DNA from 2 places in the Shewanella sp. GD04112 genome. Region 1 is predicted to be linked to the other one. Evidence: predicted binding sites of a transcription regulator. Region 1 holds the regulator's gene; the other holds the start of a gene.
What was found. The regulator ArgR, encoded in region 1, controls arginine synthesis, uptake and breakdown. The targets are predictions, from matches to a motif close to ANTGAATANNTATTCANT.
Positions count from the first base shown of each region.

Region 2: a site for ArgR is predicted at 2,428-2,445, ahead of argA (amino-acid N-acetyltransferase). Genes of this name have one in related genera too.

Region 1 covers NZ_JAOEAL010000001.1:4,130,696-4,145,661, forward strand. The annotation lists gene ubiH (2-octaprenyl-6-methoxyphenyl hydroxylase) at 1-365, opposite strand, end outside; gene N7386_RS18135 (UPF0149 family protein) at 471-1,046, opposite strand; gene zapA (cell division protein ZapA) at 1,272-1,574, shown strand; RNA gene ssrS (6S RNA) at 1,690-1,870, shown strand; gene N7386_RS18150 (5-formyltetrahydrofolate cyclo-ligase) at 1,878-2,555, shown strand; gene folM (dihydromonapterin reductase) at 2,665-3,384, opposite strand; gene N7386_RS18160 (DUF393 domain-containing protein) at 3,595-3,984, shown strand; gene mdh (malate dehydrogenase) at 4,065-5,000, opposite strand; gene argR (transcriptional regulator ArgR) at 5,291-5,761, shown strand; gene N7386_RS18175 (NAD(P)-dependent oxidoreductase) at 5,972-6,604, opposite strand; gene N7386_RS18180 (LysR family transcriptional regulator) at 6,724-7,626, shown strand; gene N7386_RS18185 (Dyp-type peroxidase) at 7,690-8,631, opposite strand; gene ggt (gamma-glutamyltransferase) at 8,838-10,550, opposite strand; gene N7386_RS18195 (ABC transporter ATP-binding protein) at 10,690-11,739, opposite strand; gene N7386_RS18200 (iron ABC transporter permease) at 11,736-13,370, opposite strand; gene N7386_RS18205 (Fe(3+) ABC transporter substrate-binding protein) at 13,452-14,459, opposite strand; gene N7386_RS18210 (hypothetical protein) at 14,678-14,966, shown strand, end outside.
Region 2 covers NZ_JAOEAL010000001.1:4,436,231-4,451,196, reverse strand. The annotation lists gene coaBC (bifunctional phosphopantothenoylcysteine decarboxylase/phosphopantothenate--cysteine ligase CoaBC) at 1-862, opposite strand, end outside; gene radC (DNA repair protein RadC) at 985-1,662, shown strand; gene rpmB (50S ribosomal protein L28) at 1,785-2,021, shown strand; gene rpmG (50S ribosomal protein L33) at 2,028-2,201, shown strand; gene argA (amino-acid N-acetyltransferase) at 2,525-3,844, shown strand; gene N7386_RS19515 (hypothetical protein) at 3,948-4,118, shown strand; gene N7386_RS19510 (hypothetical protein) at 4,510-5,457, shown strand; gene N7386_RS19505 (radical SAM protein) at 5,504-6,514, shown strand; gene N7386_RS19500 (hypothetical protein) at 6,543-6,983, shown strand; partial or broken gene N7386_RS19495 (IS5 family transposase) at 7,228-8,208, opposite strand; partial or broken gene N7386_RS19490 (IS5/IS1182 family transposase) at 8,274-8,396, shown strand; partial or broken gene N7386_RS19485 (PH domain-containing protein) at 8,714-9,073, shown strand; gene rarD (EamA family transporter RarD) at 9,138-10,025, opposite strand; gene N7386_RS19475 (thioesterase family protein) at 10,242-10,706, opposite strand; gene recQ (DNA helicase RecQ) at 10,983-12,806, shown strand; gene N7386_RS19465 (diguanylate cyclase) at 12,788-14,566, opposite strand.

The DNA of each region.
Region 1 (14,966 bases):
AGCTCGACGACTTGGCCCAGCCCATCCAAGTGGAACTGACTGGCGTTGAGTTCCGTCATCCCAAAATGGCCGCGATCGGATACGTGGATATCCTTAATCGCCGTGCCTAAATGCGCCAGTTTCGGCCATAAACCTAAACGGGATAACTCGAAGATGGAACCATGGGCAATGGCGATGGAACGGGCGTCAAAGCCGGGGTGGCTATTATCGGGAAGATGCGCCTCGATTAAGGCAATAGATAAAGGTTTTTCAGTGCCAGACAAACGCGCTAAGGCCAGCGCGAGGGTCGCCCCCGCCATGGCGCCACCAACAATGGCAATATCGACATTTTGAACTGAATTATCCATGTGCTCTGCTACCGTCATGGGGTTCTCATTCAAGCTATGGCATGGCTAAAAGCGTTTCGCCATCAGGATGTTAGATTTAAAACTCATTAAAGGCGGAATCGCTCCGCCTTTATCTTTCTACGATTAGTGGATCACCGCAGGATCGTCGCCCTCTCCGTGGCTCGGCTCTGGGCCAAACTCGGAGTAACACAAAATGGCGGCAATGCGGACAAACTCCAGCAACTCCGTGTAAGCCGTTTCCGATTCTTCATCTTCGGTCACGTCAAACTCAACCTGAGCAATCTCGGCCAGATCTTTGATCACTTCACGCACTTCGGCCGAGGCTTTATTCAGCTTTGGCTGGATAATCGCGATGCCGGTTAAGAAGCTTTGCGTCCACAGTGATAAGGCTTCAACGCGTTGACTTAACGGCTCTTCCTCTTCGGGAAGCAGTGGCATAAAGCCAAACTCAAAGTCGCCTAAACGGGCAACCGAGTCTTGGAATAGCTCACACACCAATTGATGCAGAGGCGCTGGTAAAGGTTGACCATCATTCATCAGGTCAAATAAAGGTTTAATCCACAGATCGCCAGTTTGATCTACGCCACCGCAGATTAACCCCACAAGGGCACCGTGCACTTCCACGGGATGCTGACCAATTTCAGCCGCATCGAGGGCGATTTTTAAGCTGTCGATACGTAACGAAGGAGGGGTCGCCATATCAGGTTCCAATCAGAATTTTCCAGCAGCAATGCTAGCAGAGATAAAGACTTGAACCAACTCTGATCCGGCATTCTTGGGGGCGAAGATAAAAATTCCGGCAACTGCTCACACAAGCAGCAAACAAAACGGCGAATGTGCAATCCATCGGCGGCTCACCTTGCACTTTTAATATCAGCCCTATATAGTCCGCCCTATCGATGCCAACGAAAGGATCATCTTCGAATGAGTAATAGTGCAGTTGAAATCACCCTGCTAGGGCGCACCTACTCTATCGCCTGCCCGAAAGGTCAGGAAGATGCCCTACGCGTTGTGGCGCAAGGGGTTGAGCAGCAGCTAACTACCTTAAAAAATCGCACTAATAGCTTAAGCCGCGAAGAAATTGCCATTATGGCGGCGCTGAATATTGGACACGAGTTGTACCAAGAAAAGCAAAAGAATAAGCACTATATGAAACAAATGGATGACCGCATCAGCCTGTTGCAGTCAACCTTGGAAAACGCCTTAGTTGAGCGTTCAACCAAATAGATTTAGACTGTGCCACTCGGTGCCACGCACCATCAATCTGAGAAGAGTTGCACAGTGAATGGCTAAACTGGCCTATACTTTTTAAGCCAAGATTTTAGCGATTCAATACCGTTTTTGCTCCCTGGGGTGCAGGCCAACTGGTAATGTCCCTGTGCCGATAATTTTGATCTCAGGGTGAATGCTTTACTGACATTGAGCATGCTCGGCTCGTACCGAGAAGCCTTAGGAGGTAATCATTTACCCGCCTTGAACCTACGGTTCAAGGGCTACACCGGTAGCGGCATTCTGGGGAGCATCTTATTTATGTCTATCACTTCGCCTGTCTCGAACACTTCGGTTCCAACAGCCAATGGGCCACACGGCACTCAGTCTGAAATCGATACCACCACTCTCAACCCAAATCTAAGCCGCGCCGAATTACGCAAACAGATCCGCTTGGCTCGCCGCTCGCTTTCGACCGAGGTGCAAACCGAGGCTAACCTTGCCGCCAGTCGGCGAATGCTCGAAAAACTGAGCGCGCTGAATGCCCAGCATGTCGCGCTGTATCTCACCCACGATGGCGAACTGGCAACCGCCCCGCTTATCGAGGCACTTTGGCAGCAGGGCATTCAAACTTATCTGCCGCGGCTCCACCCCTTCAATGCAGGGCAATTATTGTTTTTGCATTACCACGCCGACTCGCCAATGCTGCCGAATCAATTTGGTATTTTAGAGCCTAAGTTGGATGTGCGTAGCGTTATGCCAATTGAGCGACTGGATGTGGTGATTACCCCGTTGGTTGCCTTTGATATCAAAGGTAATCGTATGGGCATGGGCGGCGGCTATTACGACAGAACGCTAGCCAATTGGCATAGCAAAGGTAAACCTCTACCCATGGGTTACGCCCATGATTGCCAGCAAGTGACAGCCCTGCCCTGCGAGCATTGGGATGTACCTTTGCCCTTTATCATTACCCCAAGCAGCGAATGGCAATTCGACTAGGCCGTTTAATCGAATCAACCGAGTTATTCGTTTAAATCCAGCGACTTTTTTAAATCCAGTTACTTTTTTAAACCCAGTACTTGATTAAGTTCACTGCTATCACGCAGCTTTACTTTAAATGCCGCCCACCATCGACATTGTAGCAGCGACCAGTGACGTAGCGGCTCGCCAAGAGATAATCCACTAAGGCGATAATCTCCTGATTTCCAGCTTCTTTTGGCAAGATGGCCTTAGCCAAGGTCTTTTGCCGATAGGCTTCATCATCGCTCGGATTAAAGAGGATCATCGCCGGAGCAATTGCGTTCACTTTGACCTCGGGCGCTAATTGCGCCGCAAAGGATAAGGTTAAGTTATCCAGCGCCGCCTTACTGGCCGCGTAAGCCATGTGCTTGGCACTGCCCTTTTCGGCCACATAGTCGGTGAAATGGATAATATCGCTGGCGCCAATCTCACCCTCGGCCCCAGCTCGCAGCTGTGAGGCTAAGGCCAAGTTCATTTGATAGGGCACGCTCACATGCACCTGCATCATCCGCTGCATGACTTCATGGGCGGCAAGGCTTGGGCTGTTGTCTGGCAGCCAGTCAGAAGCGTTATGGATGATGGCGCGGATTTTGGGGTATTGGCTCAATTGCTCAATCAGGTTTTGGAGCTGCGCATTATCGTAAAAATCGCATTGGATTAAAGTCGCGCCCAAAGACTGTAACTCATCAATGCTAAGATAATGGCTGCGATAGGTGCCAATCACCTTGTGCCCTTGGGCGAGCAAGTGTTTCGCGAGGGCATAGCCAATACGTTTACCCACGCCAGTGATAATAATGGGAGCTGTCATATCCATCCTGTTATTTGCCAAGCACTAAGCTATGCGTTAAATGCAGGGCAAATCTAGTTAGCTAAATCATCAATAAAACAGTGTAATACGCAGAATGTTACTGTCTTTATTGTCTTGCGCCTAATCATTAAGGTATGAAAGGCTTCACGATTTAGATCTAAAATGATGGCGCCCGCGTATACTCGAGGCGAGCTTAATCGAGGAAGCCCTATGGAACTGCGAATTTTTTACGACGGCAATTGCCCTTTATGTAGCGCCGAAATGCGCCAGCTTAAAGCGCGCGATCTCGATGATCGCATCGAACTTGTGGATCTTAATGCCGAGCATTTTAGCTCTCGATTCGGCTATATCGATAAAGAGTATGCCAACACCATTCTTCATGGTGAAACGGCGACAGGAGAGATTTTGCTTGGGCTCGATGTCACCTGCAAAGCCTGGGGATTAACGGGAACCCGCCCTTGGGTACAAGTGCTACGCTTACCGCTTATCAAACCTATCGCGGATTGGTGCTACCTGAGATTCGCCAAGCACAGATACCGCATCTCTTACTTACTGACGGGCAAGGCGCGCTGTGACAATCAATGCCAACTGCCTAAGTAGCTTTGCCCCAAGTAGGGACTCAATTTTAGCGCATAAAAAAACGGAGCCATTAGGCTCCGTTCTCTCATAATCCAGATAGATTACTTAACGAAATCAACGCCTAGTTTGATATCGCCTTTCAGCGTATCTAACATAGAATCACGGGCGTTAGCTTCGAATGCGCTCACTTCACCGTAAGGCAGTACTTTTTCGATACCGTTTTTGCCTAACAGCACTGGTTGAGCGAAGAATTCAGCGTGCTCGCTGCCGCCGTCAACGTAAGCACATTCAACGATGTTAGCTTCGCCTTGCAGACCACGAACCAGAGACATACCGAAACGGCAAGCCGCTTGACCCATAGACAGAGTCGCGCTTCCGCCACCAGCTTTAGCTTCAACCACTTCAGTACCCGCGTTTTGGATACGCTTGGTCAGAGAAGCGACTTCTTCATCAGAGAAAGTCACGCCTTCCACTTGAGACAGTAATGGCAGAATAGTCACGCCGCTGTGGCCGCCGATGACGTTCACTTTAACGTCAGCAACGTTTAAGCCTTTTAACTCAGCGATGAAAGTTTCAGAACGGATAACGTCCAGAGTCGTCACACCGAACAGACGGTTCTTGTCGTAAACACCGGCTTTCTTCAACACTTCTGCTGCGATAGCAACAGTAGTGTTTACTGGGTTAGTGATGATACCCACTAAGGCTTTAGGGCAAGTCACTGCCACTTTTTCGATCAGGTTACGAACGATACCTGCGTTGATGTTGAACAGATCTGAACGATCCATACCAGGCTTACGCGCAACACCAGCAGAAATTAGAACAACGTCAGCACCTTCCAGTGCAGGCGTTGGATCTTCACCAGCAAAACCTTTGATTTCAACCGCAGTAGGGATGTGGCTCAAGTCAACCGCAACACCCGGAGTAACCGGTGCGATATCGTATAGAGACAGTTTAGAACCCGCAGGTAATTGAGTTTTTAACAGTAGGGCGAGAGCCTGGCCGATACCACCAGCAGCACCAAGTACAGCAACTTTCATAGTTATCTCCGTTATTTCTCGGATATGTGTGACATGGATCTAATTTCCGTTGGCGTCACATTACTGGAATGTCACGTTAATTTCAATTATCCCTTAGTCGTGGAGACAAAGTTTTAGCGAAACTGAGCATTCCAATGTTGAATATTTACTCTAGTCCAATATCAATAGCGACAACACGGCTATCCAGCCATCCGTAAACTGCATTTTTATTCAGCCATAATGGTTATTTGTTGACACTTTGACCAAAACTATTCAAAATACGCCTGTTTTTTTGAATAAAGAATAAGACTATGCAAACGACCAAGAATCAGGATGACCTTGTTAGAATTTTTAAGGCGATTTTAAAAGAGGAGCGTTTTGGCTCCCAGAGTGAAATTGTCGCCGCTTTACAAGCAGAAGGCTTTAGCAATATTAACCAATCGAAAGTGTCTCGGATGCTCAGCAAGTTCGGTGCAGTACGCACCCGCAATGCTAAGCAGGAGATGGTTTATTGCTTACCCGCCGAACTAGGCGTGCCTACCGCAGGCAGCCCATTAAAAAACTTAGTGCTCGATGTTGACCATAACCAAGCCATGATTGTCGTTCGCACCAGCCCTGGCGCAGCGCAATTAATTGCCCGTTTATTGGATTCCATCGGTAAGCCTGAAGGGATTTTGGGGACCATTGCCGGAGACGACACTATCTTTATTTGTCCATCCAGCATCCAAGATATCGCCGATACCTTGGAAACCATCAAATCTTTATTCAACTACGCAGAATAAAAAAACAGGTCAGCTTGCTGACCTGTTCTCTTTTATCTGTACGCTTTTCAGTCCAACATTGCCCTTGTTTCTGGGCTGGTGTCCCGATTACGTTACAGCATAAGACCTATCTGTTGGCTTTGATGACGCGAACTTAGAACAAAGACTCGTCACCCCGAGCTTACAAACCTTAGTTCGTCGACTTAGCCGGTAGTTCTAAGATCGTCAGCCTTAGTAGGCCACACTGATCCTTTGATTGGGATGAGCCGCGTTTTCCGCTTCATCGAGCATGGCTTTGGCGTAGTCGGCCACTGAAATCTTGCTCTGACCATTCGCATCGGTAAAGAAGCTATCGCCGCCTAAACGGTAAGGACCTTCGCTGGCGCCTGGGTAAATTTCTGCCGCTGGACTGACAAAAGTCCAGTTAACCATAGTATTGGCGGCGCGAAATGCCTTCAATGCCTCACCTTGAGCCAAGGCTTCATCCTTATAAGCGGGCGGGAAGTCTGGGCTTGAAACCAAGGTCACTCCCGGCGCCACTTCTAAACTCCCCGCACCACCGACCCAAAGTAGACGAGGCACTTTTGCCTGTGGTAACACGGCTAATAGATTATTGACTGTCTTCGCGACTATGCCATGGTTCTGTTCGGCGCGTGCACCCACTGCGGCAATCACTAAATCGACACCCGCAAATGTGTCGGCTTCCAATGGCAAAGTCAGGTCGACACTACGTACTTCAGCCGCTGTTTCGCCAAGCTTGCTTGGGTCACGCACTAAGGCAACCACTTCATGGCCACGGCTCAGCGCCTCGTTAAAAATGGTTCCGCCAATCCAACCTGATGCGCCTAATACTGCAATTTTCATTTGATAAGTCTCGCTACTGATTTAAATTGAGACCAGTTTACTTGCGACACTTCACGTGATAAATATCGATAAATGAGCATGATTGTTTCAGATTGAGATACTAATGGATGTAATTATATATGGATAAAATCGCCGCAATGCGTAGCTTTATCGAAGTGGCCAACTGTGGCAGCTTTACTAAGGCCGCAGAACACCTCGATCTCAGTCGCCTACAGGTATCACGTCATATTCAAGAAATTGAGCAGTGGCTGAGTTTACGTTTATTGCACCGCACGACCCGCAGCGTCAGCCTCACTCTGCAGGGGGAAGAAGCCCTGCAATATTGTCAGCGGGTGCTGAGCGAAGTCGCCGCAATGGAAAGCCGCGCCCATAGTCATAACACCGAATTAGTTGGCAGTATTCGTATTGCTACGCCCGTCGGGCTTGGGCAGCACAGTCTGTTTGATGTGGTCGATCGCTTTATAAAATTACACCCTAAGGTCAATATTCAGCTGTTAATGTCGGACAGTTTTGCCCAGTTGGTGGATGAGCGGGTGGACGTGGCACTGCGCTATACCGAGCAACCCGATGAGAATTTGATTGCCCGCAAACTGATGAGCATAGATGCCGTGCTGTGCGCCGCGCCCAGTTACTTGGCTCAAGCCGAGCCACTAACCGTCCCTAACGATCTGCTCAGCCATAATTGCCTTATCCATAGCTCACAGCAACATTGGCAGCTACTCAAGGAGCAACAGAGTGAGCTGATTAAACCTATGGGGAATCTGATGGCCAATGAAATGGGAGTACTTGTCAGCGCCGCATTGCGCGGGCATGGCATTGCCTACTTGCCCTGCGACTTAGCCAATCCCTATCTGGCCAGCGGCCAACTACAAGAAGTGCTCCCCGAATACACGGCGCCAGGGCAAACCCTTTGGGCTGTGTATCTCTCCCGCAGTTATCAACAAGCGCTGGTGCGCGCCTTTATCGATTTTACCGCCCAGCAGTGGCAGCAGGATCTCAGTAAGTGGACGACGGCGAGTTAAGCCCACAAACAAAACGCACTGAGGCTTTAAGGCTCAGTGCGTTGAATCGCGGTTTGCGAAGGCTTAATTATCGAACTGCATCAAAAAATCTAAGCTTGGGGCGAAGAAAGAAGAACCCGTCAAGGCGCTGGTGAAGTGCATTAGGTGGTCATGATTACCCACACCATCGCCAAACACCATGCTGTGGAGCATCTTCTCAAAGTGCTCTGGGGTGCGACAGGTTGAAATAAACATCAACCCTTGCTCCTTGAGCGAGCCGTAAGGCATGCTCTGGCGCAAAATCTCAATCGACTTGCCGTTGTCATCCTTGAGGTTGACCCGCTTGATATGGCTGGTTAATGGCTTATCTTCCGACTCGTATTCGATGTTGTCTTGCTTGGTACGACCGATAATATCTTCTTGCTTCTTAAGCGGTAATCTATGCCACTTACTCAAGTTGTGGGCGTACTTTTGCACATGAATGTAGCTGCCGCCCTTAAATTCAGGATCTTCATCCCCGACCAAGGCAACCTCTTGACGATGACGCCCCTTAGGATTTTCGGTGCCATCGACAAAGCCTGTTAAGTCGCGGCTATCCATAAATCTAAAGCCGCGTTCCTCTTCGACTAACTCGACTAAGTCTTCGAACATTTGGCTGATTTCGTTGGCGACTAAATGCAAAATGTCATAGCGGTCGCAGCGAATATGCACAAACAGATCGTATTCGATCGCTGGCGCCTCACGGTTACCCGCTTGCATTGCTGGGAATGGCTTGAGCATCTCGGGGCGAGCATCGGGATAGAGGCTGTCCCAATAGTTGGCACCAATGCCCACAAAACCATTGAATGCGCTGTCGGAGTATTGATCCGTCAACTCATAAATATACTGCGCAACGTTGGCAATACAGGGACGCAATTGCGATTCAACGTTATCGTTGTCGCTCGCATTAAACATCAAATAGACGCTATGTAAGTTTCCCTCTGCACACACACCCAACTGTTCACGCGGCATATTTTGAATATCCATCTGGTTATCACCCTTTTGTCGATTCATTTTCGGCAATATTATCCGCAACTTTACCTGAAAATGACATTAAGTAACGCACAGTTTGTCCGTCTTTGTAATGTAAACACGTTTGTAGACTGGAATATAAAAATTGACGAGGCCATTACGCCTCGTCAATTCGTCTTACGCAAGTTTCGGCGCTCATAACGCCAAAGGCGAATTATGCCTTAGTAACCTGCGGCATAACCATCTTTACGGCTCTCTGATGCGCCGCGGTAAACGCCCGTTTCGGCATTAAAACCAATGGCTTGATATCCACCAAAATCGCCGAGCCCATCGCGTAGCACATGGCCTTTCTTAATTAGCTCACGGCGGGTTTCAACGGGGAAGCCTGATTCTAAGCTCACATAGCCGCCGTCATTCATCACCTCACCCGTAGGCTCGGTCGAACCTGTGTGCAAAATTCTGGGGGCATCGCCCGCTTCTTGCAAGTTCATTTTAAAATCAATCAGATTAACAATGATCTGCGCGTGCATTTGCGGCTGTGTTGCGCCGCCCATCACCCCAAAACTCAACCAAGGTTTACCGTCTTTAGTCACAAAGGCGGGAATAATGGTATGGAAGGGACGCTTACCCGGCGCATAAGTGTTGAAACGACCTTCGGTGAGATCGAACATCTGCCCGCGATCCTGCAATACAAAGCCGAGATCCGGTGGCGTCATACCCGAGCCCATGCCGCGGTAGTTACTCTGGATTAGCGACACCATATTGCCGTCTTTATCCGCCGTCGTCAGATACACAGTATCCCCATGTTGCAGCGCAGGATTCCCCGCATCGACACTCTTAGCCGCCTTGTTTAAGTCGATAAGTTTGGCGCGATCGTAATTGTATTGCTGCGAAATCAATTCCTTCACTGGCACTTTGTTAAAGGCCATATCGGCATAGAATTTCGCGCGGTCGGCAAAGGCGAGTTTCTTAGCCTCTACGAATAAATGCACATATTCGGGGCTGTTAAAGCCCATGGCCGCAACATCGAAGGGCTCCATGGTTTTTAAGATCTGTAACGCAGCAATCCCCTGCCCATTGGGCGGCAACTCCCACACATCGTAGCCACGGTAGTTGGCCGATACGGGTTCAACCCAGTCGCTAGTATGGCTGGCGAGGTCTTCATAACTGAGGAAACCGCCTTGCGCCTTCATGTATTTATCTATGCTCTTGGCGATATCGCCCTTATAAAATGCATCGCGACCGCCCTTGGCAATTTTCTCGTAGGTGTTTGCTAATGCAGGATTTTTAAATATTTCCCCTACCGCAGGCATTTTGCCATTGGGCATATAGGTTTCTTTAAAACCGGGGAATTGACCGAGTTTTTTACCACTGCCATTAAGGTAATAGGCAATAAGCTCAGAAACGGGAAAACCTTCGCGGGCATAACGAATCGCTGGCGCTAAATTATCGGCCATTGGCAGTTTGCCGAACTTATCGTGCAGCTCATACCATCCATCCACCGCACCGGGAACCGACACGGGCAGCGGCCCAAAAGGCGGTAAATAATCTAGTCCGAGGGATTTAAGCTTTTCTAGGGTTAAAGATTTGGGGCTACGACCCGATGCATTGAGGCCATAGAGCTTTTTATCTTTAGCACTCCAGACAATGGCAAATAAATCGCCACCAACCCCAGCGCCTGTAGGCTCGACTAAGCCCAGCATGGCATTAGCCGCAATCGCCGCATCCACAGCACTGCCGCCCTGTTTTAACACATCAATCGCCACCTGAGTCGCTAGCGGTTGGCTGGTCGCCGCCATCCCATGGGTGGCGTACACTTCTGAGCGCGTCGCAAAGGCTTTACCCGTGATCCTATCCATGGCCAACACTCCCGATGACGACATTGCTGTCGCCACTGTGACTAAGGTACAAATTGATTTTATTGTTTTTATCATAATTCCTCCCACTCTGGAGGAATTAAGGTAACAAGGAAGGCTGAAAATATCAGCAATCTAGCGTTTTTTTGCCCAAGTTAAACGTAAGCAAAAATGTCATACTTTATGCTGATACAGTGACATATCCTCGGCGGTCTGCTTAAGATTCAAATAGCACTAGGGAATGTGGCTCAGTGCTTAACACCACCCGCTGGCCGACATTCAACTGCATGATTTGGCTACGCACTTCGACATAATGGGCGTGGGACGCCGCCTCGACTTTCACCCAGTAATGGCAAAATGCTCCGAGGAAGCGCCGCTCGGTAATAGTGCCCACCCCCGCATCATCGGCGCTGAGCGCCAATTGCTGTGGCCGCAAAAACACTTGGCCATTGAAAGCATGGGATTGCGACAAGGGCGTCAGGCTGCGCAGCTCACCAATCGGGGTGGCAACACTATGGCCATCGATCACTTCGGCGGGTAGATAGTTACCACTGCCCAGAAAATCCGCCACATAACGGCTATTGGGCGCGGCATATAAGTTTTCGGCGCGGCCATGCTGCACTATCACACCTTGGTTAAAAATGGCCAAGGTATCGGCAAAGACGAAGGCCTCGTCCTTACTGTGGGTTACAAATACCGCGCTGACATTACGTTGTTTGAGAATGCTGCGGATCTCCGCCATCATGCTGTGGCGCACTTGGGCATCGATATTCGAAAAAGGCTCATCGAGTAACAGTAATTGCGGCTCATACGCAAGCGCGCGGGCAATCGACACCCGCTGCTGCTGCCCACCGGACAACTCATGGGGATAACGCTTGGCTAAGCCTTCGAGTTTCACTAGGGCGAGCATGTCATCCAAGCGTGCCTGGCGCTGCGTAGCCGTTAATTTTGCTACGCCAAAGAGAATATTCTCGGCGACGGTCAAATGGGGGAACAAGGCATAGTCTTGGAAGATCATCCCTATCCCCCGTTGCTCACTCGGCACAAATTGCCCCGCACCGCTGACGGTCTTGCCATTAATTTGAATTTCACCTTGGCTGATGGCCTGCAATCCAGCCACCGCCCTGAGCAAGGTGGTTTTGCCGCAGCCACTTGGGCCTAACAGCGCAAGGATTTCACCTTGAGCAAGGGTTAAATCTAAGCCTTTGAGTACCTGTTGGCCCTGATAATCGCTATGAACTTGATGAAGATTGAGGGTGCTGGTCATCGGCTATCTTGCTCCAAGGAACGGTTTAAATAAATCAGTGGGACTAAGCCCACGAGCACAATCACAATGGCGGGCAAGGCGCCATGTTCAAGCTTTTCGTCTGAGACAAACTGGAAAACATAGGTGGCGAGATTCTCAAACCCTATAGGCCGCAGCAACAATGCCGCCGGTAATTCTTTCATGCTTTCGATAAACACCAGTAGCGCCCCGGCAAATAAGCCCTTCGTGAGCAGCGGCAGATGCACTCTTTGTAGCAGTCGTCTTGGGCTCTGCCCTAAGGTCAGACTCACCATGTCCAGTGACGGCGAAATACGTTTGTAACTAGTCTCCACACTGCCGATGGCGATAGCCACAAAGCGCACACAAAAGGCAAAAACCAGTGCGACCGTACTGCCCGTAAGCAGGAGCCCTGGGCCAGTCATCCCCAACCAATTTGCTGCATCATTGATCGCAAAATCGAGCAGGGTTAACGGCACCAGCACGCCAATCGCCAGCACTGTGCCAGGCAAGGCATAGCCAGTCGAGGCCAAGCGTGATGGCAGCGCATCGCTCGACCTTGGGCTCACGCGGCGAATAAACATCAATATCAACGCAATCGCGCAGCACACTAGGCTAGTGATGAGTGCGAGGCTCAAGCTATTCACACTCAATTGCCAGAAAATCGGGTCCCAGCTCTGCTCAAAATAATCGATGGCATAGGAGAGCAAAATGCCGCTTGGCAGTACAAAGGCCAGCAGTAACAAGGTGATGCAATAGCCGAGGGCACACAGGGTTTGCATCGGTGAGAGCCGATATAAATCGCTCGCTTGAATGCGGGACTGCTTTTGGAATAACTGCTGCTTGCGGCGGGCAAAACGCTCTACCCCAATCAAACTAAACACCACCAAGAGGATAATGGCCGAGAGCTTAGCCGCCGCCGTCAAATTGCCATAGCCCAGCCAAGTGTCGTACACGGCCGTGGTCAGGGTGGGCACGGCAAAGTAGTTGACTGTGGCAAAATCCGCCGCCGTCTCCATCGCCACTAAAGCCACGCCCACGGCCAAAGCTGGCCTTGCCATAGGTAAGGATAAACGCCAAAAACTTTGCCACGGCGAGCAGCCCATAATCCTCGATGCGTGGGCCAAGCTTAGGGATTGCTCCATAAACGCGGTGCGCGCCAACAGATAAATATAGGGAAAGAGCACCAGCGACAACACACACGCCGCGCCGCCTAAGGTACGGATATCGGGGAAAAAGTAATCCTGCGGCGAACTCCAACCAAACACTGAGCGAAGCCAAGTTTGCACAGGTCCTGCGTAATCGAGTAAATCGGTATACACGTAGGCGACTATGTAGGCGGGCATGGCCAAGGGTAGCAATAAGGCCCATTGCAGATAACGCCTAGCGACAAACTCACAGCGCGCCATCAACCAAGCGCAGGGCAGTGCCAGCAAGAGTGAGCCAATACTCACCCACAGGATCAACCATAGGCTGTTGGAGATATAGGTGGGTAGTACAGTGGAGAGCAGATGACCAAAGACGGCCTCATCGGGCTGCGCCGCCTGAAGAATTAACGCAAAGAGGGGTAACACCAGTAGCGCGGCTATGGCATAACCAGTAAGCGACCAGCTTCTGGCTAATCCTAAAATCATGTGGATCCTTTAACCTAAGTGAGTGCGCCAATTAAGGCGCACTTTTCACTTTTACTATTTCTAGTCGCTATAACCGCTCAACTAGAGATCGAACTGAACTTCATCTAACAATTTCACCGCCGCTTGGTGGTATTCCGCCAGCTTGAAAATCGGTAATTGGTCGGATTTAAACTCACCCCAGGAGGCGACTAAGGTTGAAGGCGCGACATCGGCTTTCACCGGATATTCCATGTTTACTTCGGCATAGGCTTTTTGTGCCACATCCGCAGACAGGAACTCCATCAACTTGATGGCATTGTCTTTATTCGGCGCATGGCGAGTCAGCACCATACCAGAAACGTTCACATGGGCACCGCGATCGGCTTGATTCGGGAAGTTAATCGCCACTGCCTCTGCCCAGCTCTTTTGCTCTGGATCTTGCAGCATATTGCCGTAGTAGTAGCTATTGCCGATGGCGATATCACACAAGCCTTCTTTAACCGCCTTCACCTGCGCCCTATCGTTACCTTGAGGCTTGCGTGCTAAGTTGGTTTTCACACCTTGCAACCAAGTCTTAGTGTCGGCCTCACCGTGGTGGGCGATCATCGACGCGACTAAGGCGATGTTGTAAGGATGCTTACCACTGCGCGTACAGATCTTGCCTTTGTACTTAGGATCGGCCAGCTCTTCGTAGCTGATGGCTTGTGGGCCGAGGCGATCTTTTGCCGTATAGAGATTACGCACACGCATCGTTAAGGCATACCATTGTCCATCGGGATCGCGGTATTGCGCGGGGATATTGCTATTGAGCTGCTCACTTTTCACGGGAGCAGTCAGGTCTTTGTCGACTAATTCGACCAAGCGAGAGAAATCTGAAGTTAACACTAAATCCGCAGGGGATAAACGGCCTTCACGGGCGATACGCTCGGCAATACCGTCTTTCGCAAATACCACATTCACAGCAATGCCAGTTTCATCGGTGAAACGCTTCAGAATAGGCTCAACCAAAAACGCTTGGCGATAGGAATAAACCGTTAATTTTTCATCCGCATGTGCAGACTGCGCAACCGACATTAACCCAAGTAAAGCGGCACAAGTTACCCATTTCATTAGCGATTTCTCCTCAAAATGATGACATCAAGCGTGAGTCAATTCTTAAGACTATTAATGATAATAGTTATCAGTTGCGCAAGAGTAATAGATCAAATGAACCAGAGCAATAGATTGATTAACTTTTTGTTTTTAATGAAATTAAACTTAAAACTGGAGATTATCTCAAACCAAACTAAACTGAACCTTAATTCGCTTAAAATACGTGAGGAGGTGTTATGTTAAGCGCGTTACTACTGCTTGTCGTCGTGATAGCGCTACTCGCGTTTATGGTGCTCAAACGGGGGCCTAAAAAGCGCAAGCATTTTGTCAAACTCATGGATAACGCGAAAAAGAAAAATCAACGGCTTGCTGGGCAAGAAAGGCGCTTCCATTGTGTCAGCATCGAAAATGACGGTAGTTGTTGTGATCAGGTAGATGAGTTAAAAGGGAAACGTTTTCTGTCAAAGGAAGCCCCAGAACTCCCGATGGAAGAATGCACTATGGCCAATTGTCAGTGCCGCTATC
Region 2 (14,966 bases), 310 kb from region 1:
CCGCCGCGCAGCCAATGAAAATATCTTTTTTATCAACATTATCCATCACAGCGTCGAGCATGTTTTGCGCGGATTCGACATTGATTCGCGTCACCCCCTCAGGGGTGGCTAAATTTACTGGACCTGAGACCAAGGTCACAGCGGCGCCCATGTCGGCGGCGGCTTTAGCTAAGGCGAATCCCATCTTGCCTGAGCTGTGATTAGAGATATAACGCACCGGATCGATAGCTTCGCGGGTTGGTCCTGCGGTAATGAGCACCGACTGGCCCGCTAGCGGCTGAGTTTCCTGTTCAGCATAGACATCTTTTGTTGCAAAAAAGCGACTGGCTAATTCTGCGATTTCTAACGGTTCGAGCATACGGCCAGGGCCTACTTCGCCGCAGGCTTGGCTGCCGCTGGCGGGGCCCCACAGGGTATAACCTCGGCCTTGTAAACTCGCTAAATTGGCTTGGGTTGCGACATTGCGATACATCTGTTGATTCATCGCGGGGCACAGGGCTATCGGCGCTTCGGTCGCAAGACAAGTGGTGGTGATAAGCTCATCCGCCATGCCCGCATTGATACGGGCCAGTAAATTCGCGGTGGCGGGGGCAATAATCATCAAATCCGCCCAGCGCGCGAGCTCGATATGTCCCATTGCCGCTTCGGCAGCCGGATCGAGTAAACTTGATGCCACGGGATGGCCTGATAAGGCTTGCAGAGTGAGAGGGGTAATAAATTCCATGGCGCTTTGACTCATCACCACGCGCACATCAAAGCCGCGTTCTTTTAAGCGGCGCACTAAATCCGCACTTTTGTAGGCCGCTATGCCGCCACCAATACCCAGTAGGACGTTTTTCGTTATCAGGCTCACAGACATCATCCGAGATTGAAATAATGTCGCCAACCATACCACAAAGCGACTAATTGGCGTGACTGTCCCAGTTCAAAAAAATCTCGTCCATACTTGTCTAAAGTGAAAATTCGCGCTGACAGGGAGGTCGTATGGCGATTAAGGATTGGCCCGAGGGCGAAGGCCCGCGGGATAAATTACTAGTAAAAGGCGCCGCCCATCTCTCGGATGCAGAATTACTGGCCGTTTTACTGCGAAATGGGCTGAGCGGTTTGAATGCGGTCGACCTTGCGCGCTCACTCATTCATGAATTTGGTGGATTAAGAAGCTTACTTTGCGCACCAAAGCATCAGGTGTGTCGACTTCCGGGCGTGGGACCTGTAAAATACGCCCAGCTTCAAGCCGCGGCTGAATTAGCGAGGCGTGTGGCACAAGAAAACCTGCAGAGAGGTCAGGTTTTGACAAATCCCGATTTAACTCGGGATTATTTAATGAGACAATTAGCTGACCGCTCCTATGAAGTGTTCGCAATTTTGCTGCTGGATAGCCAGCATAGAGTGATTCAATTCGTCGAATTATTCCGCGGAACAATAGATTCAGCTTCGGTGTATCCACGTGAAGTGGTGAGCCTAGTGCTGGAGAAAAAGGCTGCTGCCGTCATAGTGTGTCACAATCATCCGTCTGGTATTGCCGAGCCCAGTCAGGCTGACAGACGAATAACTGAGCGATTAAAAAATGCGTTAGCAACCATAGACGTATCCTTACTGGACCATATGGTTGTTGGTGATCGAGAGATAGTTTCCTTCGCGGAACGAGGCTGGATTAATTAATCTAACGCTTGATCTTACCTCTATGATCGTGTATAAAATGCGCCCTCTTTGTGCCTCGGGCGACGGCCATACGAGGTACATTAATGCTCGAGCGTTAAAATTGTTTTTTGGAGAAGACTGACATGTCAAGAGTATGCCAAGTTACTGGCAAGAAGCCGATGGTTGGTAACAACCGTTCGCACGCAAAAAACGCGACCCGTCGTCGTTTTTTACCTAACCTGCAAAACCACCGTTTCTGGTTAGAAGAAGAAAAACGTTTCGTACAGTTACGTGTATCTACTAAAGGTATCCGTCTGATCGATAAGAAAGGTATTGAAGTTGTTGTTGCTGAACTTCGTGCCCGTGGCGAGAAGGTGTAATAGATCATGGCTAAAGCTAAAGGTAATCGTGAGAAGATCAAATTAGTTTCTACAGCTAAAACTGGTCACTTCTACACAACTGAAAAAAACAAGCGTAACATGCCAGAAAAAATGGAAATCAAAAAATTTGATCCAGTTATTCGTCAGCACGTTATCTACAAAGAAGCAAAAATCAAGTAATCCTTGTTTAGTGTTTCGAGAAAAGCCCCTTATCTAAGGGGCTTTTTTTTGGTCTTTTTTTGGCTTCAAGTCATCAAGTTGAGATAAATCTGTCCCATACTTGGCCAGTGCAGCTAAATCACATCGAGTTAAAAAAATGTGATCATTTATCAAAAATGCAATTTTTTGAAAATATAAGCACTTTATTGTATTAAAACTGCATTTTAATGAGAATAAATTCTTTATTGGTGAATTAAAATGCAATACTATACGCGTGTTTTAGTCATTCACTCCTGGTGTGTCATGTTGGCATTGCCAGCTCAAATATGAGGTGTAAACAACGCGTGCGTACCACTGAACTGGTTGATGGATTTCGTCATTCTGCCCCTTACGTCAATGCCCATAGAGGGAAAACCTTTGTGGTGATGTTGGGTGGCGAGGCTTTAGCACAAAATCAATTTCGCGGCATTTTGAATGACGTGGCGTTGTTACACAGTTTGGGTATTAAAGTGGTGTTGGTGTATGGCGCGAGGCCGCAAATCGATGCAGCGTTAGCCGCCAATGGGATTGAACCCGCCTACCACGAAGGTGTACGTATCACGGATGAAGACTCACTCAAAGTCATTAAGCAAGTCGCGGGTGCATTACAGTTTGATATTACCGCGCGTTTATCGATGAGTTTAAGCAATACGCCGATGCAAGGTGCGCAAATTAACTTAGTCAGCGGTAACTTTGTGATTGCTCAGCCACTGGGCGTCGATAATGGTGTGGATTTTTGTCTAAGCGGCAAAGTGCGCCGTATCGATACTCAAGGGCTTAAGCGTCAGCTCGATAACCACTGTATCGTGTTGATGGGGCCGATTGCTGCATCCGTCACTGGCGAAAGCTTTAACCTCACGGCCGAAGAGATTGCCACTCAGGTTGCTATCAAGCTTAAGGCCGACAAGATGATTGGCTTTAGTTCGCAAAATGGCATCCTCGATCGCAATGGCGATGTGATTGCCGAATTAATGCCAAATGATGCGCAAAATATTCTGACTAAACTTGCTGAGCAAGGTTCTGCCTGTGTGGGCACGATGGCTTTCCTCAAGGCGAGTATTGATGCGTGCCGTAATGGGGTACCCCGTTGTCATTTGGTTAGCTATCTTGATGATGGTGCCTTGCTGCAGGAGTTGTTCTCCCGCGAAGGCATAGGCACGCAAATCGTGACAGAAAGCGCTGAGCGCCTGCGCCGCGCATCGATTAGCGATATTGGCGGCATATTGAATTTAATCCGTCCTCTGGAAGAGCAAGGCATTTTAGTGCGCCGAAGCCGTGAGCAGCTTGAGATTGAGATCGAGCAGTTTATGTTGATTGAGCGAGACGGCTTAGTGATTGGCTGCGCGGCCCTGTATCCGTTCGAGGAGGATAACGCCGGTGAGTTTGCCTGTTTAGTGGTGCATCCAGATTATCGCGATGCGGATAGGGGCAGTCTGCTGCTGAAAAACATCATAGGTCAGGCGCGTCATCGGGGTTATTCCCGTTTGTTTGCCTTGACTACCCGCAGCATTCACTGGTTCTTAGAACATGGCTTTGTGATTGAAGATGTGGATGCATTGCCGCAGAAGAAAAAGCAGTTGTATAACTATCAGCGCCGCTCTAAAATTCTCGCCCTTGATCTGTAAGCTTTTTATGCTTGATAAGATGCCAGCCTAGCGCTGGCATTTTTGTTGACATAATATGTCTTTGTTGGCAGATTAAGCTTTTCTTCCTTAAGGACTGCCCACCATGGTGACTCAGTTTTTCTCCCTCGCGCCTCTGACTCAAACTTCAATTTTAAGCTTTATTATCTTGTTGTTAGGTTTAGCAGGCGTACTGTGGATGTTGTGGGTTAAACCTATGCCGAAAGTGGCTAAATCGGCGAGCTTAGGCATCTTGTTAGTAATGATTGGTGTGTGAGTAGAATAAAGTTTCATACCAAGTAATAAAGATTCATACTAAGTATTAAAGTGTCATACTATAAGGCGGCGTTCTCCAATCGGTACGCTGCCTTTTTTGATTACGGATGCTATGGCTCTAAGAAAGTTCTGCCCCATTCCTTAATTCGTATGACTTAACTAGCTCTGCTTAGTACTGGCCTGTTGGCTAAATTTTAGTAATGCAAAAAGTGTCTACGATATCAGTGGCGATTCAGTTTTGGCATAGTAGTTGACTAATTAGATTGTGAGTGATTTCGATCTGATCACTAGCTACAGATTTAGTTCCCGAATTCAGAAAAAAAGATGTTGACAATTTTAATTTCATCTCTTAATTTCTTATCGATGGATATTATTAATAAATGGATTTTAAAATGAAAAAACTACCTCTTGCTATATTAGGCACTGCAGCCTTATCTATTCCAGTAAAAGCCATTGCACATGATTCAGATGGCTTATATGGCACACCAGATAGCTTGTCTGAACAGCCTCCAAAAATTGAAGAAAGCAGCCTTATAAGGCTACCTATAAATACAGAGCAAAACTTAGCAATTAGTAATCATATTCAGCGTATGTATTCAGATCCAGAATATGCTCAAGATTACATTTATAATAAAGAGGAAATTCTTAAGGAGATGGGGATATCTTTATCAGAAATAGATACCAACCCAAGTGTTAAATTTCTAGAAGTGGTGAGTGACCCAAGATTTAGAGAAGCAAGCAGTACTAGAGATTATGACAATTTTGTCCAATTGTTGGTTGATTATAATCTCGTTAATGCAGATGACTTTTCAAAGCTGGTGCCTCAATATCAATTCTATATTGAACAAAATAAAAGTGAATATGAGAAACTATTCCTGACTAATAACTTATCTTCAGTCAGATTAGGCGATGAAGGTGACTATACTCAGGCTTGTGTTACGTGCATTTCTGCAGTTGCAGTTGCAGTTAATGCCGTTGCTGCTACTAACGTTGCTGTTGCGGTGATCTTGGTAGTTTATGCAGGGACTTATGTTTGGGGTTCTCAAGATCCTTATTCACTACCAAATAATCCAGATGTTAGAGACAGCGAGTTTGGAAAAGTAGCATTGTCAAACACAACCATTGCTAACAACAAAGGGGTAGCATTTTCCGCAGCACAAGCATCAGGCATTCCTAATTTAAGTGATTATATTTATAAAGACATTGCTAAGAGTGAATTGCGAGCTTTTTATACTGCGGCGTACAATCTTGGTTTAATCGATAATGAAGATAATCTTGATTATATAATTCAATCTGCTATTAATGAGCTGGATACTATTAAGCTGCCAAATTTAAAGTAAAGGCATGACGACAAGTTTCCTTATCCTTAAATTATTGGTGAATAATATGTATCAACAATCTCCAAATACAATTACCATTCTTCCTACTTATAGATGTACAGCAGCATGTAAAGAGTGTTGTTTTGAGTCCAATCCAAATTTGAAATCTAGATTATCTAAAGTTGAAATTTTGGAGATAATTGATTCAGGCTGCACCTCATTCCCTGATCTTAAGGTAATAGTGTTCAGTGGGGGCGAATGTTTTACTCTTAAAAGTGACCTTTATGCTGGCATTCAAGCTGTAACATTAAATGGAAAGAAATCGCGTTGCGTAACAAATGGTTATTGGGGTAATACACTTTCGAATGCAAGAAAAATTGTTGCACAGTTAAAAGACGCTGGATTAAGTGAAATTAACTTCAGTACGGGGGTTGACCATCAAGAGTACGTACCTCTTAGTTCGGTTATTAACGCTGCCAAAGCATGTACAGAGTTAGGTATTTGGACCATGATAACAGTTGAAAAAGATACTGAAACCTCATCTTGTAGGGAAACCATCGCGGCAAATCCAGTGATATCGGAATTAGTATCTACTAAAAATCTGAAGATTCAAAATAACACTTGGATGCCTTTCAAAAAAGATTATGTAGATAGAGGTGTGCAAATTCATCAAGAAGATTTGATGCAGGGTTGCGAACAAATATTCACTAATTTAGTTGTCACTCCTCATGGCAGGATATCTGGGTGTTGTGGTTTAACTTTTGAGCACATTCCTGAGATGAAAATCGGTAATATCGGTGATAAAGACGCTCTGAGAAAAGCCTATGATGAGCAATTGAATGATTTTTTGAAAATTTGGATTAAAGTTGACGGCCCAACTTCAATAATTGAACAATTAATGGGTAGTGGATACATAGGAAACTCCATTGGTACAGTTTCTCACAACTGTCAATCTTGTGTTTATTTACACAAAGATCCTAAAATTGTGTCGGCACTAAAGGAAAACTATGAGAAGTATATGCCAAACGTGCTTATGAAATACCATGCTAATGAGTTCATGTCTAAACGTATATCCTAGAAAAACTTGTTATAAAGGAGAGTTGTTCATGCGTTACTTAAATAATCAAATAGGGTATCCTTTTTTTATAATTTATTTCGTTACTTTGGCATCAGTTTTTGCGATTAACAAGTTCGGTATGCAAGAATTTAAAGGCGAAAACGACTTTATAATTTTAATAGTTATATTAAGTATTGTTCTTTTAATGACCTTCAAGTTAAGAGTGAGTGTTGAAGATAAACAACTAACTTTAAGTTACGGAGTTGGTCTATTTAAAAAGAGGTTTGATCTTTCAAATGTTAACAAAGTGACTATGGTAAAAAATAAGTGGTACTGTGGTTGGGGAGTACGAATTTCATCTGAAGGAACTATATACAATATATCAGGCTTCCAAGGAGTTAAAATTGACTTTCGCTCAGGTGTTTCAATCGTAGTTGGAACTAATAAGCCGCTGGAATTATATCAAACGCTTAAAGAGTTAACCTCCTAATGTCGGTTGGATTGGCTTTGTTGCTTAAATCGATGAAACTAAATCAATAAGCTACGATCTGATCGGCTACACCCATTAATCGTCGTAGCCTCATGCCTAAGGAACCTGCGATTAAGTCAGTACGCTGCGGTTTAAATTCACCGAAGTTTCTTCCTCTACTTTTTCCGCACCGATTTTCCCGTCTTGGGCAAAAAAACAGCAGTTTTATCCCACTTTTAGCCAGTTTTCTGGCTTCTACCCGATTTTAGGTAGTCTTCGGCTCATAGCGTAACATCTGGTCCACTCTGACGATGTTGGCCAACGCAAATAACATCGCCAGATGATTATCGTTTTTCACCAAGCCTTTATAGCGAGCTTTCACAAAGCCAAATTGGCACTTAATGATGCGGAATGGATGTTCTACCTTAGCTCTAATGCTAGCCTTCAACTACTCAGTTCTGATGAGCACTTTATTGAGACGTGGATGTTGCTTGAGGGTTCTGACTTTGCCCGGACGTTCTGCTATCAGCCAATCGACCTTCTTATCTGCAAGTACCTTGCGCTTTTCTGCGCCTTGATAACCGGCATCGGCTGACACAAATTGTTCTTCACCGTGTAGCAAGTTTTCCAGCTGATTTAAATCGTGCTCGTTCGCTGACGTGGTCACCAAGCTGTGGGTTAAGCCACTTTTGGCGTCGACGCCGATATGTGCCTTCATCCCAAAGTGCCATTGGTTGCCTTTCTTGGTTTGGTGCATATCGCCGTCACGTTGGTTTTGCTTATTTTTAGTTGAGCTCGGCGCTTCGATAATCGTTGCATCAACTAACGTGCCTTGCGTCATCATGACACCGCATTCACTGAGCCATTGGTTTATGGTGCTGAGTATCTTACGGGCCAGCTTATGCTGCTCCAACAGATGGCGAAAATTCATGATGGTCGTGCGGTCAGGCATGGCGCTATCTAAGGATAGATGTGCAAACAAGCGCATTGATGCAATTTCATAGAGCGCATCTTCCATGGCACCATCACTTAGGTTGTACCAGTGCTGCATGCAGTGGATACGCACCATGGTTTCCAATGGATAAGGACGGCGGCCATTGCCAGCTTTAGGGTAAACAGGTTCGATAACAGCAAGGAGTTTTGCCCAAGGAAGAATCGCATCCATCCGAGACAGGAAGATTTCCTTACGGGTCTGACGGCGTTTACTGGAGAATTCGCTATCGGCAAATGTGAGTTGATGTTCCATGAGCTGACCTGTTCCTTGGCAAACTGGATGAGTACATGATCTCATATCAGGGACTTATTCGCATCATCCCTAAACCTCGTTACAAAACAACCAACTGGACGCAGTACAACAAAGCCTTAATAAACCGTGGTTCTTTAACCTTTTGGATTGATGAAGAAGCGATAGCCGAGTGGAAGCAAAACAAACAAGGCGGGCTGGCGCAATTGAGAGTTTCTACTGTTATGGACAGCAAGCTGTGAGGTGGTGCCATACTTTGGGTAATCCGAAATGACAAAATTAGAGCAAAGGGTCTATCACGTTTATGTCCAGAAACGTGTTTGAATGGGACCGCTCTCTCTGTGGATGCCCAAGACAACCAGTATGATACTTTATTACTCAGTTGTAGCGTGACTCAGACTTTGTAGTAGGAATTAGTATGAATCTTTATTTCTGGGTGAGTATCATTTAAAACGGTACAAACAGGGTTACTTGACTGCTTAGTATGAAACTTTATTCCTCTCCTACAATTGGCGGATTTTCTTGGGTGTTTTATCAATCCCATAATGCTGAAATCGCGCTAACCGACACCGAGCTAAAACTCGATATTCCCTTCTATAAAGTGCAATTAGCGCGTTCCGAACTGTTGGTCGAGCAGGCGCGTCTTATCGACTTGAAGCTGGAGGCGGATTTGGTACCCAGCTTTAAAACCAATGGTATAGGTATGCCAGGGTATCAACTTGGCTGGTTTAATTTGAAGGGGAAGGGCAAGGCATTTGTGGCAGTGACGGATAAATCCGAGCTAGTGTTAGTGCCAACGACACGAGGCTACAATCTGCTCTTGTCTGTGCCCGAGGGCGAGAAGTTTTTAGCCCAGTTACAAAAGTAGGCGGTTAAGTTATACGCTCACTTAACCATGACCGACTTTTGTGACTGTGGGCTACGGCGTGATGTTATCGCGCCGTTTTTCGTTTATAAGCCATATCGAAGGTGAACACTAGCAGGGCGCTCCAGATAAAACCAAAGGTGATGCTCTTCTCGGCATCGAAGGGTTCATTGAATAAGGTTACCGCGAGGATAAACATAATACTCGGGCCGATATATTGGAAAAAGCCGAGCATAGACAATGGAATGCGTACCGCTGCACCAGCAAAACACAATAGTGGAATCGTGGTAACAATCCCGGCTGCCATCAACAATAAATTAAGGTGCCAATCGTTGGTGAGCATATTCGCCGTGGCGCTATCTAAGGTCGCAACCAGATAAACCAATGCGACCGGTAGCAGAATGGCGGTTTCGACTAGCAGACCCGATTTAGCATCCACGTTGACCTTTTTACGTAGCAGAGCATATACCCCGAAGGTGCCCGCTAAGGCGAGGGAGACAATGGGGATTGAGCCAAATGAAATCAACTGAATTAGCACTCCAGTACTGGCTAGCGCAACGGCAAACCATTGCAGCTTACGTAATCTTTCTCCCAAAAACAGCATGCCCAGCAATACATTAAGCAGTGGGTTAATAAAGTAGCCTAAGCTAGCATCGAGCATATGATCATTATTAACGGCCCAGATAAAAAGCAGCCAGTTCCCAGCAATTAACAGGGAGGTGATTGTCAGTACAAGCAGTTGTTTTGGTTGTTTAAATAGTTGGCGCAGTTTGCCAAAACCGCCAATAAACATCATGATGATCACCATAAATACAAATGACCAGATCACCCGATGCAATAAAATTTCGGTCGCAGAAACATGATGAAGCAGTTTGAAATATAAAGGCGCAAACCCCCACATACAGTAAGCACTGACGGCGAGTAGGATCCCTTTGCGGTATTCAGTATCAGGCATGAGAAATCTTCGAAAAACAACAGGACGGCGATTGTAGGAGTGTACGCCGCTCGACTCAAGGTGTGTGCAGCCTCCTTTTTCGTTACAGGATGTCTCTAATGGCGAACGCTAGCGATTAAAAAGGGGAAAATATCTGATTAATCTAGATATTTCCCTTTAGTTTATTGCTGTCGAATGCGGTAAATTAATCTTGAAAAAACGATGGGTGACAAGGGACTAGCCCACCATATAAGTGCCAGTGCCGAAGGCGATATGGGTTCCTTGCTCATTGTGTAACTCCATTCGGCAGACCGAGACGCGATTGCCAGCTCGGATCACACTGCCGGTGCCAGTGAAAATCTGTCCACGCCCGGGGCGCAGGTAATCGACACGCATATCAATAGTGCCTAAGGTTTGCAGCCGTTGCTGTAACTCTTCAACCGTCCAATCATCACGGCTAGCGACCAGTCCTGCAAAGGCGGTGAGCCCTCCTACGACATCAAGCACTGTGGCGGTGACACCACCGTGGAGAATTTGTTGATGAATATTGCCAATGAGCTCTGGCTTCATATTGATCACCACTTCAACGCCATCTATGTCGTATCGCTTGATATCTAGACCCAATAAATTATGAAACGGTACGTGCTGGTCAAACACTTCGGCAACACGTTTGAGTACTTCGGCTTGAATTGGGTTTGTCATGCTGTTCGTCCTTGTAGGCTGTAGGGCTTCTTAGAATAGGGTCGAAACACGCACAATGGCGTTCGACTTAGAGCAATTAATCTACAGCCAAGCCTATGCCTAATGCAACTTAAGCCTTTGTGTGGGGAAATCGTTTTAGGCGTTGTGATAAGCCGTGAAAGTAGGCTAAGCCTATTCCATAGTTGTTCGCGCGGAGGCAGTTTGGGCAAGATGGCGCAAGACAGGAGCGATTCTGTCCTTTAGAATAGGCGCCCTTACTTTTTAGCTAGAAGATCCATGGAAACTCAGTTACTCGACATACATGATGATCCGCTGTCGCAACGCCTAGCGCAGGTGTTTGGCTACCGTGACTTTAGGGACGGTCAGCGCGAGGTTATCGAACGTGTATGCAGTGGTGAGGACTGCCTGGTGATCATGCCCACTGGCGGCGGTAAGAGTCTGTGTTACCAATTGCCCGCACTGCTGATGCCTGGCATTACTATCGTGGTTTCACCACTGATTTCATTAATGAAAGATCAGGTCGACAGCCTGTTGCAGACGGGGGTCAATGCCGCCTATTTAAACTCCTCGCAGCCGCGGGAGCAGAGTGTAGAGGTGCTGAGGCAGCTGCATAGAGGCGAGCTAAAACTGCTTTATGTGTCTCCTGAACGCTTACTTACTGGCGATTTTATCGAGCGCATGCGCTCCCTGCCGCTATCCATGTTTGCCATTGATGAGGCGCACTGCATCAGTCAATGGGGACACGATTTTCGACCTGAATATGCCGCCCTTGGGCAGTTAAAGCAGCTCTTCCCCCATGTGCCAATGATGGCGCTCACCGCCACCGCGGATCAGGCGACGCGACAAAATATTTGCGAGCGCCTAGGGATTAATCCCTTTAAATTACTATCGAGTTTCGATCGGCCCAATATTCGCTATACGGTTGCCGAAAAACTCAATGCCGCGAATCAATTACGACAGTTTTTACTGCAACAAAATGGCAGTAGCGGCATTGTCTACTGTAGCAGTCGACGCCGTGTGGATGAGGTGGCAGAAAGGCTCACCCTGCAAGGGTTTCATGCTAAGGCTTACCATGCGGGCATGACGGCAGAAGAGCGCGGCGAAGTGCAGGATAGCTTCCTTAAAGATCAAATTGATATCGTGGTTGCCACCGTAGCCTTTGGTATGGGGATTAACAAATCCAACGTGCGCTTTGTGGTGCATTACGATATTCCTAAGAGCATCGAAGCCTATTATCAAGAAACCGGTCGAGCGGGGCGCGATGGACTCGAGGCCGAAGCCTTTATGCTGTTTGATCCTGCCGATATTGGGCGAGTGCGCCATCTTATTGAGCAGTCGGAGCCAGGGCCGCAGCAGCAGGTGGATTTCCATAAACTCAATACCATGGCCGCCTTTGCCGAGGCGCAAACCTGTCGGCGCCAAGTGCTGTTGCATTACTTCGATGAAAGCGCATTAGAACCCTGTGGTAACTGTGATATTTGTCTTGACCCGCCTAAGCGTTATAACGGCACCGAAGATGCGCAGAAGGTGCTTTCTTGTATTTATCGACTCGGACAACGCTTTGGTATTAATCACTTAATCGAAGTCTTGCGAGGTTCTAAGGGCGCTGCGATTGTTGATCGTGGCCACGATAAGCTCAGCACTTGGGGAATTGGTAAAGATAAGAGCCATGAGTATTGGCTGAGTGTTATTCGCCAACTGATCCATTTAGGCTTAGCGAGTCAAGATATTACTCGTGGCTCATCCATCACCTTAAATCCCTCTGCAAGGCCAATATTGAAGGGAGAGGTGGCGTTGATGTTGGCTGAGCCGCGTATCCAACTCACCAGCATAAAGCGTAAAACGACACAGTCGAGAGTGCCGCTTAACTATGATCGCAAGTTATTTGCCCGCCTTAAAACACTGCGCCGCACCATTGCCGAAGAGCAGGATGTGCCGCCTTATCTGGTGTTTAACGATGCTACTTTAGCGGAAATGGCGGCTATGATGCCGACAAGCCCTGGGGAAATGCTGGCAGTTAATGGCGTGGGGGAACGTAAACTCAGTCGATTTGGCGGTGAGTTCCTTGATGAAATCGCGGCTTATTTAGCGGGGGAGTAGTCGTTTTGTGTATCGGTCACCTTGAGTTTGCTGAGTTGATTGATGTTGGCACGTTTCACTAAAGAATCCAACGTATCAAACTGTTGCATCACTGCAATCCCGATATTGACCTTGCTTGATCCTTGTGATGTTTGAATTGTGGGCGTTAATTGGTTGACGACTCGTTGTGCGCCGCGGGCGGAGGTGTAAGGTAGCACTATCACAATTTCATCCATCGAATACCGCAATAGTTTGTCCTGCTCACGTAGCTTGTCTTGTAACTTATCCATTAGCGCGGGTAGATCGACTTGGCGAATTTGGCTGGCATTGAGCAGCAACAGCGACAATGGATAATCGCCCTGCTTAGCGCTGTGAAGTGTTAACTCGAGTAGTTGTTGTGGTGGCAGATTTTGGCTGTCTGATCCAGCTGATGGTGCACGATTATTTTGTTTATCAATGAAATACCAAATGGCACCGCCCAAGAAGGCCATGGCGACTAAAAATAGCGTGCTATAGGCCCAATCGATATTGAGCTCTTTCAGTACCGAGGTGTGAGTTGGCTGATTCTCCTTGCTCGCCAGTTGTAGTCCTTGCTGATTTAATCTGGCCTTAAATTGCAGGATACGGGTGTTATTCATCGACTCGTTAGCAAGCTCTGTGGCATCGAAACGTTTTTGCAAATACTCGTAGGCAAGTTTGTAGTTGTCGTGGGTTTGATAATAATCGCTCAAAATGCCATAAAACCACTTTAGATCAGAGTATTGCTTTAATGACTCTCCCTGCTCTATGGCGGAGTTCATAAGGGCTAACGCCGCTTCATCTCTATGTTGTGCAAACCGGATCTGTGCCAATAAACGGGTCGAGCGCATCATCGCTGCCCGTTGGTTTTGCAGCTTAAAAGTGTTCATGGCAATGGAGATGTATTCTTCGGCAGTGTCCATTCGTCCCTTATCGAGGGCGATTGAAGCCAAAACGGCATAACTATAAGCCAGTTCTAAGGGAGAGCCGATTTCGGGTAACAAGGCTTTTGCCTGTTTCTCCAGTTGGTCGCTGTATTCTCTATCTTGATTATCTAACGCGAGACGCGATGCGTTTAGTAGTAACACATGCCGTGCCTTCCCCTTAGCATCGGGACTGTTGAGTGCCATATTGGTGTAATACATGGCTTGGGGTAAATCATGGGTTGCGTAGAGCAAACTGCCCATAGCGGCATAGACATAGGCCTGCGGCGGCCACACCCAATTTTGAGTCTGGGTATGAATATCGGGATAAATATCGATAGCGATGCGCAAATCTTCGATGGCGGAGGAGAAGTTATCCGTGTTGGTATCGAGTTGCCCCCTTAACCGCAGTGCATCGATTAGGGCTTGAGGTTGCTGATAACGTCTCGCGAGGGTAATCGCTGAATCGAGCAAGGGTAAGGCATCTTGGACATTATCATAATTGAGATAGGCATCGGCCTGACAATTCAAAAAGTAGGGACGTGCCTGATCGAGTTTTAGCTGTTTGGCACTGGCTTCGCCCATCTGGGCAAGGTTGATTGCCGCTTCATTTTCCCCTAATTGCAACAAGTTTTGGCACTTGAGCATACTGAGGCGAAGCCTATCAATATCACTAGAGTTATCAGTGGTTTGTTGTTTCTCTAGTGCGCTAATTTGCGTCAAAGCCTTGGTCGGATACTGATAAATCAGTTCAGCAAGTGCATCGAGTTGGTCGTTAGCACTGACCCCAAAAGGGAATAGCCATAACAACAGGCTAAGCGCTAAGACGCGAAAATCCATTTTTTGCTCCATACCATGCATTAATTCTAATATCCGTAACCGCGGGCGAGGATTATAACGTGTCTCAAGGCTTTTTTGCATAAAAAATGATTTTTTTGTTCAAATTTTGACTTGAGCCATTTTGTGGATTTTTCTCTACTGACAAGGGATTAACGAGAGTCTTGTCGAGTGAATATGGGTAAATTTTGCTATTTTGCAGCAAATAACTCGAAGAACATGAAAAAAATTGGGGTTGACACACTTAAGCAAGCGAGTTAAATATTAACCGTCCTTATTTTGAGTCAATAGAATAAATATTTAATTTAAATGAATAGAATTAGCAGCAAACTCGACCTCCTCCTTCTCTCTCTCGCGCCACAAACGCGGAGGTCTTAGTGTTGCTCGCTCGATAGATAGGCAA